Regions from separate parts of the Kinneretia sp. DJ1R-11 genome, predicted to be linked through region 1. Evidence: predicted binding sites of a transcription regulator. Region 1 holds the regulator's gene; each other region holds the start of a gene.
What was found. The regulator sigma-54, encoded in region 1, starts transcription at its own class of promoters, with help from an activator protein. The targets are predictions, from matches to a motif close to TGGCANGNAANCTGCTTT.

Region 1 (5,594 bases):
TCGTCGCCGGCGTCGCGCGCTTCGGAGCCGCCGGCATCGCGGCTCATCTGCACATTGCCCGCCTTGCCGCGCACCTCGATGCGCTCGCCGTAGGGCGGGTTCATCAAGATGGTGCCGGGCATGCCCTCGGGCAGCTCGGGCGCCGGGCGTTCGAGGGCATCACCGCCGTTGAACTGGATGTACTGGGCCACGCCGGCGCGCTCGGCATTGCGGCGTGCGAAGTCGACCATGCGGAAGGCCACATCGCTGCAGAAGATGGGCACGGCGGGCGCATGCTCGCGGTCCTTGGCGGCCTGCTTGATGGCCTGCCAGCGGCCACGCAGGGGCACGAAGGGCAGCTGGCGCTCGAAGGCAAAGCGGCGCTGCATGCCGGCGGCCATGCCGCAGGCGATCTGCGCGGCCTCGACGGCGATGGTGCCCGAGCCGCAGCAGGGGTCGTGCAGGGCGCCGCCGGTCTCGGGCGTGCCCTTCCAGCCTGCGGCGGCCAGCATGGCGGCGGCCAGGGTTTCCTTCAGCGGGGCGTCACCTTTGTCCTCGCGCCAGCCGCGCTTGAAGAGCGGTTCGCCCGAGGTGTCGATGTAGAGCGTGGCGTCGGTTTCGCTGAGGTGCAGCATCACCGGCAGGTCGGGGAAGCGGGTGTCGACGCTGGGCCGCTCGCCGGTGGCGTCGCGCAGTACATCGCAGATCGCGTCCTTCACGCGCAAGGTGGCGAAGTTGAGGCTGCGCAGGGGCGAGCGCTGGGCCACGGTGTCGACGCGAATCGTCTCGGCCGGCGTGATCCAGTCGCACCAATCGATGCGGCGAGCCAGGGCGTAGATGTCGTCTTCGTGGCGGTAGCCGCCTGAGATCAGCTCGATCAGCACGCGCTGGGCCAGCCGGCACTCGAGGTTGAGCTTCATCACGCCTTCAAGATCGCTCTTCAGCGCGATGCCGCCGCGCAGCACCTCGATATGCGTCTTGGGCAGGATGGCCCGCACCTCTTCGTCGAGCAGGCGCTCCACGCCCGAGGGGCAGGAGACGAAGAGGTGGTGCAGGTCTTTGGGGGATTCTTTGGCGGCCATCCTCCGATTGTCCCAGGAATGGCCGCCTCGGCCGGACTCAGGCGCGGCGACGGCGGCTCAAGCCCAGCACGGCCACCAGGCCCAGGCCCAGGCCCATCAGCAGCCAGGTTTCCGGCTCCGGAACGGCGGCCAGCATGCCTTGGCCGAGCACGCTGTGGGTGACTGCGGTTGGATGGACGCGGTCCCAGAACATATAACCGTCAGGGTTGCTGCAGGTGCTGCCATTGGGCTGGCCGACATAGCCGGTGAAGCAAGCCTCGGTGACATTGCTGAGACCGTACTGGGCGGCGTTGTCGATCAGGTTTTGCTGCGCGCCCAGGGTGTCGAAATAGCGGATGTCGATGCCAGGCAGGGCGCGCAGCTGTGTCAGCGCGCCGTTCAAACCCTGGTTGAAGCCGAGCGAGAGCAGGTGCAGCTGACCGGCGGCACCGGAGCTGAGGCCGCCCGGGGTCTGGCCCAGGTCGGGCAGGCCTGGCATCAGGAAGTGGCGTGCGCCCAGGCCGTACAGCGTCTGAACGGCGTTGCTGAGGTTCTGGATGGCCGTCTGTGCGGTCGCCTGAGAATAGCCCTGGTACTGGAAGTCATTGGCGCCACCCCAGAGGAAGTACAGGGCCTGGCTGTCGGCCGCGCCACCACCCAAGCCGGCCTGGAAGGCCCCGACCTGGGACAGCATGCCGGTGTTCTGCAGGGCGGCCGGTGCGCCGGCGGCCACGGCGGCGCCGTTGAGCAAGCCGGTTTGGGCGCCGCCCCAGGCGTAGTCCTGCAGGGTCACGCCCAGGCCTTGGGCCAGATGCTCGATGGCGACCGGCCCGTTGGAGAAGCGGCCCTGGTAGTAGTTGCCGGGCTGCGGCACGGTGCCGCCTGTGGCTTGATAGAAATTACCCTTGTCCGAGAGGCTGTCGCCGAAGGCGACGATGCGGCTGTAAGCGGGGGGGCTGATCGAGCTGACGGCCTGCGCTTGCGCGGCAACGCTCAGGGCCAGACCGGCCGTCATCATCAGGGCGGAGGAGGAGATGCTGTGCCAGCGGCGTTGGGAGGCAGAAGTAGCGTTCACGACAGTCCTTTCAAGTAACGGGCCAAGTCGGCGGCATGATGGCATACCGCGGCCTGGGAATCACTCGAAATTCGCGTGCGTGTGCACGTTTGGGGCTGGGGGCCGGTGAACAGGTGAATGGGTGAATCGTGAATCGTGAATCGTGAATCGTGGGGTGCTGCTCACCCCTTCACTTGTTCACTCCCCCTCAAACCACGCGCCGCATTGTCGTCGTCCCAATATGCATGCCTTCGCGGTACTTGGCGACGGTGCGGCGGGCGACCTGGATGCCTTGTTCTTCCAACATATTGGCCAGGGCGCTGTCGGACAGGGGCTTGGCCGGGTTCTCGGCGGCGATGAATTGCTTGATCAGCTCGCGCACGGCGGTGCTGGAGGCCTCGCCGCCGGCTTCGGTGGAAAGACCCGAGCCGAAGAAGTACTTGAGCTCGTAGGTGCCGAAAGGCGTGGCCATGTACTTGGCCGTGGTCACGCGCGAGATGGTTGATTCGTGCAGGCCGAGCTCGTCGGCGATCTCGCGCAGCACCAGCGGCTTCATGGCGACGGCGCCGTGGCTGAAGAAGCCCTTCTGGCGCTCGACGATGGCGGTGGAGACGCGCAGGATGGTGTCGAAGCGTTGCTGGATGTTCTTGATGAACCAGCGCGCCTCCTGCAGCGCGCCGCCCAGGGCACTGTTGCTGATGCCGCCGCGCGTCTGGCGCAGGGCATTGGCATAGAGCTCGTTGATGCGCAGCTTGGGCGCGACCTCGGGGTTAATGATGACGCGCAGCTCGCGCCCGACCTTGCGCACGATCACATCGGGAATCACCGCCGGCGCCTGGCCGCGGGCAAAGCGCCGGCCCGGCTTGGGCTCGAGCGCCACGATCAGGGCCTGGGCTTCGCGCAGCAAGGGCTCGTCGGCGCCGGTCAGCAGCATCAGGCGGCGGCTGTCGCGCTTGGCCAGCAACTCCAGATGCTTTTTGCAGATCATGATGGCGATCACCTGCGGCGCGCTGCGTGGCAGCTGGCGCAGTTGCAGCTCCAGGCACTCGGGCAGATCGCGTGCGCCGACGCCGGCAGGGTCCATATGGTGCAGCCACTTCAGGGCGATGCGCAGGTGGTCGAGCAGGTCCTCGCGTTCGGCCGCGCTGTCCTCGCCCGCGTCGGGGATCAAGGCCTCGGCAATCGACTCCAGGCTGTCTTCCAGCAGGCCGTCCTCGTTTAGGGAATCGATCAGCAGGCGCAGGGCCAGCTGGTCGGACTCGCTCAAGCTCATGCCCGCCATCTGCTGCTGCAAATGTTCTTGCAGGGAGATCTCGGCCGACTCCTGCTCGCTGCGCTCGCCGTCTTCGTCGTTGCTGCCCGAGCCGCTGCCGCTGTTGCTGGGCAGCTCGCGGATGCCGTCGAAATCGTCACCTTCGGTGCCGTTCTCCCAGTCCTCTCGCTCGCTGTTGCCGAAGTCCTCGGCCTTGAGCTCGGGCGTGGCCTCGGCCTCGGCGCCGCCGCCCAGTTCGCGCTCGGCGCCGCTGTCTTCGGCGGCACTGGCCTGGCGCAGCTCGGGCAGTTCGGGCGCGGCGACGGAGAAGTCGTCCTCGGTTTCGAGCAGCGGGTTCTGCGCCAGCATCTGCTCGACTTCCTGGTTCAACTCCAGGGTCGAGAGCTGCAGCAGACGGATGGACTGCTGCAGCTGCGGCGTCAGCGCCAGATGCTGACTCAGGCGAACCTGGAGCGATTGCTTCATGGCCGCAGGCCCGGCGCTGTCAGGAGGCTCGCCATCACATCACATGCGGAAATGTTCGCCGAGATAGACCTTGCGCACATCGGCGTTGGCGACGATCTCGTCCGGCGTGCCCTCGGCCAGTACCGAACCCTCGCTGATGATGTAGGCGCGGTCGCAGATGCCCAGGGTCTCGCGCACATTGTGGTCGGTGATCAGCACGCCGATCTGGCGCGCCTTCAGGAAACCGATGATGCGCTGGATCTCCAGCACCGCGATCGGGTCCACGCCGGCAAAGGGTTCGTCCAACAGGATGAAGCGCGGCTGGGTGGCCAGGGCGCGGGCAATCTCGACGCGGCGGCGTTCACCGCCCGAGAGCGCCGGTGCCGGGCTGTCGCGCAGCTTCTCGATGCTCAGGTCGTGCAGAAGGGCTTCCAGCAGTTCCTTGATGCGCGGCTCTTTCAGCGCGCGGCCCTGCTCGTCGCGCTGCAGTTCCAGCACGGCACGGATGTTTTGTTCCACCGTCAGCTTGCGGAAGATCGAGGCTTCCTGCGGCAGATAGCTCAGCCCCAGGCGGGCGCGCTGGTGGATGGGCAGGTGCTCGACCGACTGGCCGTCGATGCGGATCTCGCCGGCATCGGCGCGCACCAGGCCAACGATCATGTAGAAGCTGGTGGTCTTGCCGGCGCCGTTGGGGCCGAGCAGGCCGACCACCTCGCCGCTGTTGACGCCCAGGTGCACGTTCTTGACCACGCGCCGCACGCCATAGCTTTTGGCCAGGCCCTCCGCCTCGAGGCGGCTGCGCACGCCGGATTCCAGCGCCGACACCGGCGCGTTGTGGGGGCCGGCACTCATGGCGTCTTGCGCGGGCTGAGGCTGGTGCTCGGCTTGAGCTGGATGCCCGAGGCCGGCGTGGCGGCGGGTTCCGAGGCGGCGCCTCGCGGCATCATCACCACACGCACACGGCCGCTCGGGTGGGGCGAACTCTGGCCGCCTTCCAAGGTGAACACCTCGCTGCGGTTGTCGAACAGGATGACCGCGCCGGTCACCTCGTCGGCCACGGTCGTGCCTTGCAGGCGCCGCACCACGGCGTTGCCGATGAAGCGCACGGTGTCGCTGCGGGTGTCGTATTCGAGCTGGTCGGCCAGGCCTTCGATGGCCTCGCCCGGGATGTCGCGCGCCTGGCGGAAGCTGACCTGTTTGCCGGTCTGGCCATTGGCATAAACCTGGTGGTAGCCGTCGCCGGTCTCTCGCACATCGAGCTTCTCGGCGCGCAGCACCAAGCTGCCCTTGCTCAGCACCACATCACCGTTGAACTCGGTGCGCTGCTTGGCGATCTCGACGCTGCCGCCGTTCTTGGAGGAAATATTGAGCGGCTTGCCGCGGTCGGCCTTCTCGGCCTGGGCTGCGCCGGCGGCCAGGCCCAGGACCAAGGCCGCCAGCAGGCCGGGCAGGAGGAGGGAGCGCGGGTACAGCTTCATGGGCAGGGAGGGTCGGGCAGGCGGAGGCATGGACGCCGACGGATGGCGGCACAAAACTTGCAGGCCATTCTAGTACGTGCCCCGCCGCGGCGGGCTCGTAGAGTCGCTTCGCTTGAGGGCAGGCTTCAGGACTTAGCGCTGCGCAGCTGTTGGATCAGCTGGTTGGTCAAGGCCAGGGCCGCTTGGCCACCGGACACCGCATTCTTGCCGGGGCCGCCGGCCAGGCTGGGGCTGGTCATATAGCGGCCGCCGATGCCGATTGCAGGAACGGTTTCAACCCCGTAAGACTTGGCCAGACTGGCAGC
Region 2 (5,594 bases), on a different contig from region 1:
TTGCAGACCTCCTTGGCTGTGGCCTATTCCTCGCAGGGGCAAGTGCCGGAGGCGCGAAAGGCTGTGGACCAAGCGTTGGTGGCCGCGCCCAAGTACGTCCGCGCTCGTTTGGTGGAATCTCGGCTGAAGGCGGCCGAAGGTCACTTCGATACAGCTTTTTCTCAAGTGGAAGCCCTGGCCAAGGAAGAGCCCCAGCGCAGCGATGTTTCGCTGCTTCTGGGAGAGTTTCTCGAATTCAAGGGGGAGGCTGCTGCGGCCGTCAGCGCCTACCGAAAGGCGGTAGACCTGGATGCCATGAACTATGTGGCCCAGAGTCGCGCCATCGCTGCACTTATCCAACAACAGGATTACAAATCAGCACAAACGGTCTGGGACTCTATGCAGTCCAAGATCCCGAACAACCTCAACACGGCCTACTTTGGGGTGCTGCTTGCCTTCGAGCGTGGCGATATGAAGCTGGCGGAAGATCGCCTTCAGCCTCTGCTCAAGCGAGCTGCGGACAGCGGCAAGGTCCTCTACTTGGCCGGTGCGATCAGCTTTCAAAAAGGTGCAATGACCCAGGCCGAAACCTATCTCGGTAAGGCCATGAGCACGGATTTGGGTGAGTCCTCGCCTGGCGTGCGCGCACTCTTGGCGCGTGTGCTGATTCGAATCGGCAATCCGACAAAGGCCTGGACCTTGGTGAAGCCTTTTTTGGAGCGGCCGCCTCTCGACCCGGAGATCGTGGCCGTTGGTGCTGAAGCCAGCCTCAAGTTGGGTGAGTTTGCCCGAGCTGAATCGCTCTTCAAACAAGTCATGCAATTGAATCCCAAGGATTCCCGCGCCCGCACCTACCTTGCTGTCGACAAGCTCAAAAAGGGCGAGGTTGAATTGGGCATTCAGGAATTGCGCGCCATTTCTGAAAAAGAGAAGTCCGTCACCTCCGATTTGGCGCTGATCAGCTCTTTGATGGGCAAGAAAGACTATGCGCGCGCACTTGAGGCGGTTGCCGTGCTGGAGAAGAAGGAGCCGCAGCGTCCCGACGCGGCAAACCTGCGCGGTCAAATCGAGGTTCAAAAAGGCAGCGCGGACAAGGCTCGCTTGGCATTTGAGGCAGCGCTGAAGATCGACTCGCAGTCCTTCCCTGCAGCGCGTGGCTTGGCTGATCTCGACCTGAAGGAGCGAAAGATTGAGGCGGCGATTGCCCGTTTTGATCGCATGGCCACGGAGAACCCCAAAAACCTGCAGGCGCGTATGGCCGCCATCGGGCTGCGGGCACAGCGGGGCGCTGCTCCCGCTGAATTGGCTGGCCTGCTCGAAGAAGCAGTGAAAGCCCTTCCTGGAGAGATTTCTCCGCGCGAGCATTTGTCTGGGATTTACCTGGAGCAGAACAACGTCAAGAAGGCGCTGACTCTGGCTCAGGACACGGTCACGCAGTTCCCGGGGCGTCCGGAGGCTTTGCGAATTCTGGGCACGGTTCAAATGGCCGGACGCGACTTCAATCAAGCGGAGGCCAGTTATGGCAAGTGGGCGGCCCTGCAGCCGAATTCAGTCGCGCCCTTGATGGCTTTGGGTCGACTGTATGTGGGGAAGGGTGAGCCTGCTCAAGCGCTTGCGGTTCTGAAGAAGGCTTTGCAGATACAGCCTCAATTCCAGGAGGCGCAGGCGGCCATGGCGTCGGTCTTGGTGGGTTCGGGGCGTGGCGACGAGGCTGAGAAACTCTGTTTGCAAATTCAGCGCGAGCAGCCCAAAAATTATTTCGGCTACGCCCTGGCCGGGGATGTAGCGGCCTTTCAAAAGTCATGGCCAGCGGCGGTGCGTTGGTACAAGCAAGCCCTGAATGTCGATTTCCGTCGCAGTGAAGTGGCGATGAAGCTCCACAAGGCCTTGCTCAGCGGCAAAGAATTGGAGGCGGCCGACAAATTCGCTCAAGAGCGCAGCAAGGCGTATGGCACTGATGCCTTGTTCCTGTTCTATCTCGGGGATGTGGAACTGGCCCGCTCTCGCCCTGAGCAGGCAGAGCGCTGGTATGCCCAAGTGCTTGCCTTGCAACCCGAAAACGTGGCGGCCTTGAACAATCTCGCGACGCTGGCGCTCAAGCGCAAGGATGGCAAGGCGAGGGAGTATGCGGAAAAAGCCCTGGCATTGCAGCCCAATAGTCCGGGCGTCATGGACACCGTCGCTGATGTCTATGCCGCCGCTGGTGAGTACTCAAAAGCTGTGGAACTCCAGCAGAAGGCTGTGGCATTGATGCCGGGTAGTTCGGATTTTCGTTTGAATCTGGCTCGGCACCTGCTTGTCGCAGGGCAGAAAGACCAGGCGCAGGCGCAGCTGAAGAAGTTGGCCGCGGATGCTCCAGCGTTTGCGAACAGCGCTGAGTTCAAGGCCGTTCAGTCAAAACTCTGAATATGTCTTGTCGAGATTCTTTACAGGCTTGGGCGTCGTAGTAAATTTCCGAGTGGCGTTGATGTTTAAGTTATTGTTTTTAAAGGGTTTTTTCTTCTTGGCATGATGCGTGCAATTCAGTAGCTAGGGAACGATTCCCACCAATCTCAGGAGAAATACCATGAAAGCAACGAAGAAGTTTCTGTCCGGTTTGAGCCTGCTGGCTTTGCTGGGTTCGGCCAACGCTGCAACTTTCGGTACGCCTGACGGCGTGCTCAACAACTTTGGCGGTTTCGACTGGACCTCGTCCGCGTCGGTGCTGGTCAAAGGCTATGACATCCGTGCAAATCAGCCCGGCAACTCTATTGGCAAGCAAGACATCATCGATGTGTACTACAACTCGTTTGCAAACGCTGTTTTGGATGCCAACGGCGGCACCTTCACGACAGCCGGTCTGGTCAAGGGTACAGGCGGTGCAGGTTATGAAATCACGGTCAAGGCTCATTTCCAAGAAGTGGTGACTTGCCTCGATGCGAATTGCACCTTTGTGAGCATCACTCCGCTGACTGGCACTTGGGATATCTACCTGGACACATCGGCCGATGCCAATCTGCTGACTCAAAGCGGCTTTGGTGATGGCGTGAACATTCTGAGCGGCACTTTCACCGGTGGTCAGACCGTGGCCACCAGCCAAGCTTCGGTCAATCCGGGCACGGGTACGACTCTGGCCAGCGTTCAGGGCAACACGACCTCGACCAACAATGCCTACATCAACCCGAATCTGAACGGCACCACCGTGTCGTCGACGCTGTCCTTCGGTCCTAAGAATGCAACCAATGGCCCGAATGGCACTTGGGTTCAGCCGACCAGCTGGCAAGGTAGCGGCATCGGCGGCGGCGGCAATGGCGTGCCTGCCATTGGCGGCAACCAGCGTGACTTCGTGGGTCAGGCTGACGCCAGCCAATCCTTCTTCTTCAGCGTTCCGGAGCCGACTTCTTTGGCTCTGACCGGCTTCGCGCTGCTGGGTCTGGGTCTGTCGGCTCGTCGCCGCAAGCAAGCTTGAGAGATGGTGGCTGTTCAACCAAGGCCTTGTGGCCGCGGTTGATCTGGCAGTGAAAAGGGTGCTTCGGCACCCTTTTTTGTTTGTGACTGATTTCACGAGATTGCAAGTCTATCCCTCGATCAAGGGTGTCGGTTGGGTTTCCAATGCTATCCCTAGTTCTTGGGGGTTGGAGGAGGTTGGCTCAATAAGTTGTTGATATTAAATGAATTTTTTTTTCTGGCATAGCAAATGCTAATTGACATGCAAAGGTGAGAAGTCTCTCTCTTTGTATCTCTGGAGCATTTGATGAAAGCAAGCAAAAAATTCCTGGCCGCAGCCGCCCTCCTGGCCGCCGCGATGTCAGCCCAAGCAGCGACTTTTGTGACGCCGTACGGCGTTTTGAACAACTTTGGCGGCTTCGACTGGACTTCGTCCTCGTCGGTGCTGGTCAAGGGCTATGACATTCAGGCAGTTACCTCCGGCAACATTGCCGGCAAACAGGATGTCATCGATGTGTACTACAACTCGTTCGCAACGGCGATTCTTGATGCCAATGGCGGTACGTTCTCGACGCCCAATCTGGTCAAGGGTACAGGCGCTGCCGGTTATGAAATCACGGTCAAGGCTCACTTCCAGGAGGTGGTGACTTGCGTTGATCCACTTTGCAATTTCGTGACTATCACCCCGCTGAATGGCACTTGGAACATCTACCTGGACACTTCTGCCGATGCCAACCTGGTGAGTCAGTCCGGTTTTGGTGATGGCGTGAACATTCTGAGTGGTGTGTTCACCGGTGGTCAGACTGTGTTCACCCAGCAGGCTGCTGTCAATCCGGGTACGGGCACCACCTTGGCAAGCATCCAGGGCAGTACGACTTCGACGAACAATGCCTTCATCACCCCGAATCTTGCGGGTACCTCGGTGTCGTCGACCCTGTCCTTCGGCCCCAAGGGCGCGGCCAACGGCCCGAACGGCACTTGGGTTCAGCCGACCAGTTGGCAAGGCAGCGGCATCGGCGGCGCCGGTAACGGCGTGCCTGCCACGGGCGGCAACCAGAAGAACTTCATTGGCCAAGCGGATGCCAGCCAGTCCTTCTTCTTCAGCGTGCCTGAGCCGACTTCCCTGGCTCTGACAGGCTTCGCACTGCTGGGTCTGGGTCTGACGGCTCGCCGTCGCAAGCAGGCTTGATTTTGCGGATGCTGCGAGCTTCGCCCTTGGGCTGAAAGTTCGCGGCGGCACAGTTCAAAAGAGGGCGCTTCGGCGCCCTCTTTTGCATGGTTGAAGTCGTTCTTGGAGTTGCCTTTGCTTCAGTGTGGGTGGATCAGCAACTCATCCAGTGGCCTGCGCAGTGAGCGGGAGCTGGCAGGCTCACTGGAGCCTAGCCGCCCCATGAAGACTGATCGATGGGCGGGCTCGCTCCCCAAGAGTTGCTCCAACTCAAACTTCACTTGCTCAGCCAGTGCATGCAGGCCGGGTTTGCGTGAAAACGGCCGCCCTTCCCGGGCGTAGCGAGAAAAAACCAAGGGCGTGATTTCGGGCTGCAACTGCAGGCCCAGCTGAGTGGCTGTGAGCCAGAAGCGTTGCATGGCACGTCCACCGGCCACATAGTCGTTCAGGGTTTTTGGTGGCGTAGGCGCAAGCAGGGCGAAGTGGGCGCCGCAGAGTAGGCTGGGTAGGAAATCGAGTTGAATGCGCGGCGTCCATGTGCCCGCCATATAACGATTGAAGAACTCGACCCGCTCCCAGCGGCTCATCACAAACTGCATCAGGCGGGTGGTCAGGGGGTCCGTGCCCAGCGCCTGATCGGGCACCTTGGTGGCGCTGAATTGCTGCCTCCAGTCGATGATGTCGCGGTGGACTTCGTAGGCTTCGGGAGAAGTCAGGCGAATTTTTGCCGACCGGAACATCAGCTTGGCAGCTTGAAGCCGCATGGAAAAACCCTCTAGCCATTGAACCTGATGTCCACCCTGGGTGCTTTGTGCAAGGCTTGCCTTCTGCGCTGCCGTGAGGGACTGGGTTCGCATGGGGCGCCGTTGAACACTTCGATGCTCAATGACGTCAATCAGGGGGTCTCGAGCCAGTTCTGGCGCCGAATCAAACACCAAGTCGAACACCGGTTTCGTTTCAGGTGAGTCGGCGCGATGTGTGGCTTGCATGCGCCAGCCATGCTCGCTGGCGGCGATGGATG
Region 3 (5,594 bases), on a different contig from region 1:
GCAGCGCCGCGAGGCCGTGTTTGCCGGCACCGAAGGCCGCCCCTCGGGCGATGTCAACGCCGATGTCCAGAAGATCATCAAGTCCATGGAGCTGCCACCCGGTGTGCAGTTCAATGTCGATGGTGCCGGTAAGCAGCAGAACGAGGCCTTCAAGGGCTTGCTGGCTGCGATGGGCCTGGCGGTGATCTTCATCTACATCGTGCTGGCCAGCCAGTTCGGCAGCTTTGTGCAACCGATTGCCATCATGGCCTCCCTGCCTCTGTCCTTGATCGGTGTGATGCTGGCCTTGCTGATCACCGGTTCGACGCTCAATGTTTTCTCCATGATCGGTCTGGTCATGCTGATGGGCCTGGTGACCAAGAACGCCATCCTGCTGATCGATTTCGCCAACCATGCCCGCAAGGGCGGAGCCAGCATTCCCGAGGCGCTGTTGGAGGCCGGCCTGGTGCGCATGCGCCCCATCATCATGACCACGGCCGCCATGGTCTTCGGCATGCTGCCCATGGCGATGGCCTTCAACCAGGGCGGTGAGGTGCAAGCGCCCATGGGCCGGGCCATCATCGGCGGCGTCATCACCTCAACCCTGCTGACCTTGGTGGTGGTGCCGGTGCTCTACTCCTACCTGGTGCGTGAGCGCAAGCCCAAGACTCAGCCTGCTGAGGACCATGCGTCCGTGGCCGACTTGGCACTGCAGCCCGGTGGTGACTGAGCTCAGGGCGCAGCTCCCAGGCCTTGAGGTGGCGGCGACCGCCACTTGCAAGGCCAGTGCTTCGGAGGCTTGACGGGACGGTCGGCATTGCGTGAAATGCCGGCCGTTGCTTGCTTGCTTGCACGCTGCGCCTGCTAACCGGCCATCCGACCGGAGGCTGACCAGCCCGCCCGGGGAGGGCCCATGGACCAGAACAGCCAGTGGAACATCAGTCGCCTGAGGCTCTGTCGACGCTTGAGTGTGCTGTTCTGTGCGGCGGCGCTGTCGGCCTGTTCTGGCTCGGGCGGTACAGGCCCGAATCCCGTGCCCGAACCGTTGCCCGTGCCCGTTCCTCCGGTCGAGCCCATCCTCAATGCGACGGGCCCCGGTGAATGGCGTCAGACCAGCCTCTTGCGCAGCATCCCCGTTGGTGAGATTGCCGCGGTGCTCCAGGCGGCCGGGGCGCGTGCCCCGCAGCTGACACCGCGCTACGAGGTCCGAGCCTATCGCCTGGAGTACCTCAGCCGTGACGGCCAAGGCCGCGAGGTGCTGGCCTCCGGCCTGGTGGCGGTACCGAGCAAGCCGGCCGGTGCGCCCAGCCCGGTGCTCAGCTACCAGCACGCCACCTTGATGCATGAGAACGAGGCACCCAGCCACCAGGCGGTGGCCAGCGAAGCCGTTGTGATGATGGCCTCGGCCGGCTATATCGTGGTCGCGGCCGACTACATCGGTTACGGCTTATCCAAGCAGCTGCCTCACCCTTATTTGCAAGCCGCTCCATCGGCGTCGGCCGTCAACGACCTGCTGACGGCGGCGCGCTACTGGCGCTACAGCGCCGGCATTGCGGACAACCGCCAGCTCTTCATGGGCGGCTATTCGCAAGGTGGCTATGTCACCATGGCGGCTCACCGGGCCTTGCAGAACAGCCAGAGCCCCCTTCGTCTGCAGCTGCTGGCCAGTGCGCCGGGAGCCGGGGCCTACAGTGTGTCGGCCACCCTGGACGAGTTGCTGCGCCAGGTCAAGGAGAAGAATCCGCTGCTCGGCACCTTGCTGAACCCTGGCCTGCTTCGGTACCTGAGCGACAGCGTGCGGCAGCGCGTCCGCGATGAGTTGCTCAAGCTGGTGGTGGACGCGGACAGCGACATCCGCTTCGCCCCCCGTTTCATCGACCTCTATCTGGCCGACGACATCGCGAGCCTGAAGGCCGAAAGCGATGTCCATGACTGGGCGCCGCAGAAACCGGTCTACTTGTTTCATGGTCGCGAGGACCGGACCGTGCCCTATCTGAACGCCAGCCTGGCCCTGGACAGCATGGCGCGGCAAGGCGCCGGCCGGCAAGTCAGTCTGAACGCGTGCCCCAGCCAGCCTTCGGGTCATATTGACTGTGTCTTGCCCTACTGGAATTTCATGCTGCAACAGTTTGCGGGTCTGGCTCGCGATCTGTAGACACCGCACGCGTGCTGAACGGGCAAAGCTCGCAGCGGCCAAGCCCATGTGAAAAGACCGGTATTCGGCGCGGCCGAGCGTGAGCCAGCGTGAGCGGCTGCTATTCTTTTCACCGATGGATCGACGTTTTTTCACACGCGCCCTGTTCCCCGCGCTGCTCGCCCTGTGTCTGGCCGGGCCCAGCATGGCGCAGAAGCGCCTGCTCAGCGAAGAGTTTCCGCCCATCAATTTCAGCGAAGGCGGTGAAGCCCGAGGGCTTGCGGTCGATGTGGTGCAAGAGATTCAGCGCCGCTTGCAGCTGGACCTGCCGATCGAGTTCATGCCCTGGGCGCGGGCCTACCGGGAGGTCCAGCTGGGCGGGGAGACCGCCTTGTTCAGCATGGCACGCACGACGGGGCGGGAACGCCTGTTCAAATGGGTGGGTCCGGTGGTGACCTTCTACAGTTCCATCTACGGGCCGGCGCGTGGCGGTGTGCGCCTGCGCAGCATGGAAGACGCCAAGCGTGCCAAGGCCGTGCTGGTGGTGCGTGATTGGTACACCTCGGAAGAGCTCAAGCAGCTAGGCTTCCGGAATCTGGTCAGTGTGGCCGATCCTCCGTCGGCCATTCGCATGCTCCTGGCCGGGCGTGCCGACTACTTTGCCACCGAGCGTTTGTCCATGCCCAAGATCATGGCGCAAGCCGGCGTGCCTGAGGAGTCGCTCGAAATCGTCTACAGCTATGCCAGCTCCGAGGGCTATATCGCCTTTTCGCCGGACACGCCTGATGCGCGGGTCAAGGCCTGGCAGACCCAGCTCGATGCCATGAAACGCGACGGCAGCTTTGCTGCCATCTACAAGCGCTGGTTGCCGCAGGACAGTCCGCCGCTCAAGCGCTGATTTGGTCGCGAGTTTGGCCCTGACCCATGACACTGGTCATGGTGAATATGTGTGCAGTTGTTACAACTATGTCGGGTTTTTTGACAGGGTTACGTTCTGTTGCGTGCAAATTACCGCGATTCAATGACTTGTAAATCTGGCATGAACCCTGCGTCACAAAGCAAGTTCGCCGCTCGGCGAACTTTTGTTTTGGACTCTTGTAGGGACATGAATTGAAGATCAAGACCTTGTTTTCCGCCGCACTGTTGGTTTCCGGCTTGGTAGCCGCCAGTTCTTCGGCACTGGCTGGCGCGGTTCGCAATGCGGACCTGTTCACGGGCAACACCCTGACACGTAACGACGACGGTTCCACCGGCCTCGTCAACATGGGTTTCAATGTCAATTTCTTTGGCAGCCAGTTCTCCCAGCTCTACGTCAACAACAACGGCAATGTGACTTTCGATCAGCCGCTGCCGACCTTCACCCCTTTCGGGCTGCAGGGCGCTAACCGTCAGATCCTCGCGGCCTTCTTCGCCGATGTGGACACACGGAATCTCAACAGCCGCGAAACTCAGTACGGCACCGGCCTGCTGAATGGCCACAAGGTCTTCGGCGTGAACTGGATCGACGTGGGCTACTTCAACCAACAGTCGAACAAGCTGAACAGCTTCCAGCTGATCGTCACCGACCGCTCCGACATCGGCGCCGGCGACTTCGACTTCGAATTCAACTATGACAAGGTGCAATGGGAAACCGGTGACCACCCGACCAGCGGCGGCAGCAATGGCCAAGGCGGCAATTCGGCTCGCGTCGGTTGGTCCAATGGCAACAGCAATTCCTTCGAACTGCCCGGCTCGGCCGTGAACGGCGCGCTGCTGGATGGCGGCAGTCAGTCTTTGGTCGCCGGTTCGCTGAACTCCAATGTCGCCGGTCGCTACAGCTTCAGCGTGCGCAATGGCTCGGTGCAGCCGCCCTCGACCGTGCCTGAACCCAGCTCCATGCTCCTGGTTGGACTGGCTTTGGCGGGCCTGGGCGCGGTCTCACGCCGCCGCCGCAGCGCTTGATGTCTCGTCCGCGCTGAGCAAAAAGGCGACCCTCGGGTCGCCTTTTTTTGTCTTGGAGACTTGAGCCCGGTTCAGCACTCGACGATATTGACCGCCAGCCCGCCCCGTGCAGTTTCCTTGTACTTGGTCATCATGTCAGCGCCGGTGTCGCGCATGGTTTTGATGACCTTGTCCAGGCTGACGAAGTGGGTGCCGTCGCCGCGCAGCGCCATGCGGGCGGCATTGATGGCCTTGACCGAAGCGATCGCATTGCGCTCGATGCAGGGGATCTGCACCAGGCCGCCGACCGGGTCGCAGGTCAGGCCCAGATGGTGCTCCATGCCGATCTCGGCCGCGTTCTCGACCTGCTCGGGCGTGCCGCCCATGACCTGGCAGAGCGCACCCGCGGCCATCGAGCAGGCCACGCCGACCTCGCCCTGACAGCCGACTTCGGCGCCCGAGATCGAGGCGTTTTCCTTGTAGAGGATGCCGATGGCCGCAGCGGTCAGCAGGAAGTCAACCACGCCGTCTTCGTTGGCTCCGTGATAGAAGCGCGTGTAGTAATGCAGGACGGCCGGCACGATGCCGGCAGCGCCATTGGTCGGCGCCGTGACGACGCGGCCGCCGGCGGCGTTTTCTTCATTGACCGCCAAAGCGTAGAGATTGACCCAGTCCATCACCTGCAGCGGGTCGCGCAGGGCGGCTTCCGGGTTGGCGGTCAGGTCGCGGTGCAACTGCGCGGCGCGGCGCTTGACTTTGAAGCCGCCGGGCAGGATGCCCTCGGTGCGGCAGCCGCGGCTCACGCAGTCCTGCATCACTTGCCAGATCTTGAGTAGGCCGGCGCGGGTCTCTTCATCGCTGCGCCAGTGGCGTTCGTTGCGGCGCATGATCTCGGCGATGGAAATGCCATGCTGCTTGCTCAGCACCAGCAAATCGTCACCCGACTTGAAGGGGTAGGGCAGCACGGCCGCGTCGGGAGCGATGACTTTTTGCTTGCTGCCGTCGGCCGCCACCTCGTCGCTGACGACAAAGCCGCCGCCGACCGAGTAGTAGGTGCGCTGCTGGATTTCCACGCCTTCCGCATCGAAGGCTGAGAAACGCATGCCATTGGCATGGAAGGGCAGGCTTTGGCGCTTGAAAAGCACCAGGTCCTTGGCCTCGTTGAACTCGATCTCATGCTCGCCGCCTAAGCGGATGCGGCCGCCACTGCGGATGGCGTCGAGGTAAGCCGGCACCTGCTCGACGTCCACCGTGTCCGGCTCATGGCCGGCCAGGCCCAGCAGCACCGCCTTGTCGCTGCCGTGGCCCTTGCCGGTGGCGCCGAGCGAGCCGTACATCTGCGAGACCACGCGGGTGGTCTTGTCCAGCACACCTTCGTGGCGCAGACGCTGCACAAACATGCGCGCGGCACGCATCGGGCCCACGGTGTGCGAGCTGGACGGGCCGATGCCGATCTTGAAGAGGTCGAAGACTGAAACGGCCATGGGGCCTCCAAGCGTTGGTGTGAGATCCGAGCCTGGCCTGAAGAATCAGGCCAGTCTTGTGAAAAAGCCGGCTGGCG

Region 2: a site for sigma-54 is predicted at 3,645-3,662, ahead of pepA (flocculation-associated PEP-CTERM protein PepA). Genes of this name have one in related genera too.
Region 3: a site for sigma-54 is predicted at 3,149-3,166, ahead of LNV23_RS13480 (nidogen-like domain-containing protein). Genes of this name have one in related genera too.

Annotation. Positions count from the first base shown of each region.
Region 1 covers NZ_JAJIRR010000001.1:654,224-659,817, reverse strand. Annotated here, with positions in the region: gene LNV23_RS02730 (THUMP domain-containing class I SAM-dependent RNA methyltransferase) at 1-1,061, opposite strand, end outside; gene LNV23_RS02725 (SGNH/GDSL hydrolase family protein) at 1,099-2,115, opposite strand; gene LNV23_RS02720 (RNA polymerase factor sigma-54) at 2,303-3,832, opposite strand; gene lptB (LPS export ABC transporter ATP-binding protein) at 3,872-4,663, opposite strand; gene lptA (lipopolysaccharide transport periplasmic protein LptA) at 4,660-5,289, opposite strand; gene LNV23_RS02705 (thiol:disulfide interchange protein DsbA/DsbL) at 5,415-5,594, opposite strand, start outside.
Region 2 covers NZ_JAJIRR010000013.1:13,971-19,564, reverse strand. Annotated here, with positions in the region: gene prsT (XrtA/PEP-CTERM system TPR-repeat protein PrsT) at 1-2,385, shown strand, start outside; gene pepA (flocculation-associated PEP-CTERM protein PepA) at 2,546-3,427, shown strand; gene pepA (flocculation-associated PEP-CTERM protein PepA) at 3,713-4,594, shown strand; gene LNV23_RS18855 (nitroreductase family protein) at 4,714-5,594, opposite strand, start outside.
Region 3 covers NZ_JAJIRR010000007.1:130,786-136,379, reverse strand. Annotated here, with positions in the region: gene LNV23_RS13495 (efflux RND transporter permease subunit) at 1-709, shown strand, start outside; gene LNV23_RS13490 (prolyl oligopeptidase family serine peptidase) at 893-2,134, shown strand; gene LNV23_RS13485 (substrate-binding periplasmic protein) at 2,250-3,011, shown strand; gene LNV23_RS13480 (nidogen-like domain-containing protein) at 3,224-4,054, shown strand; gene LNV23_RS13475 (L-serine ammonia-lyase) at 4,126-5,517, opposite strand.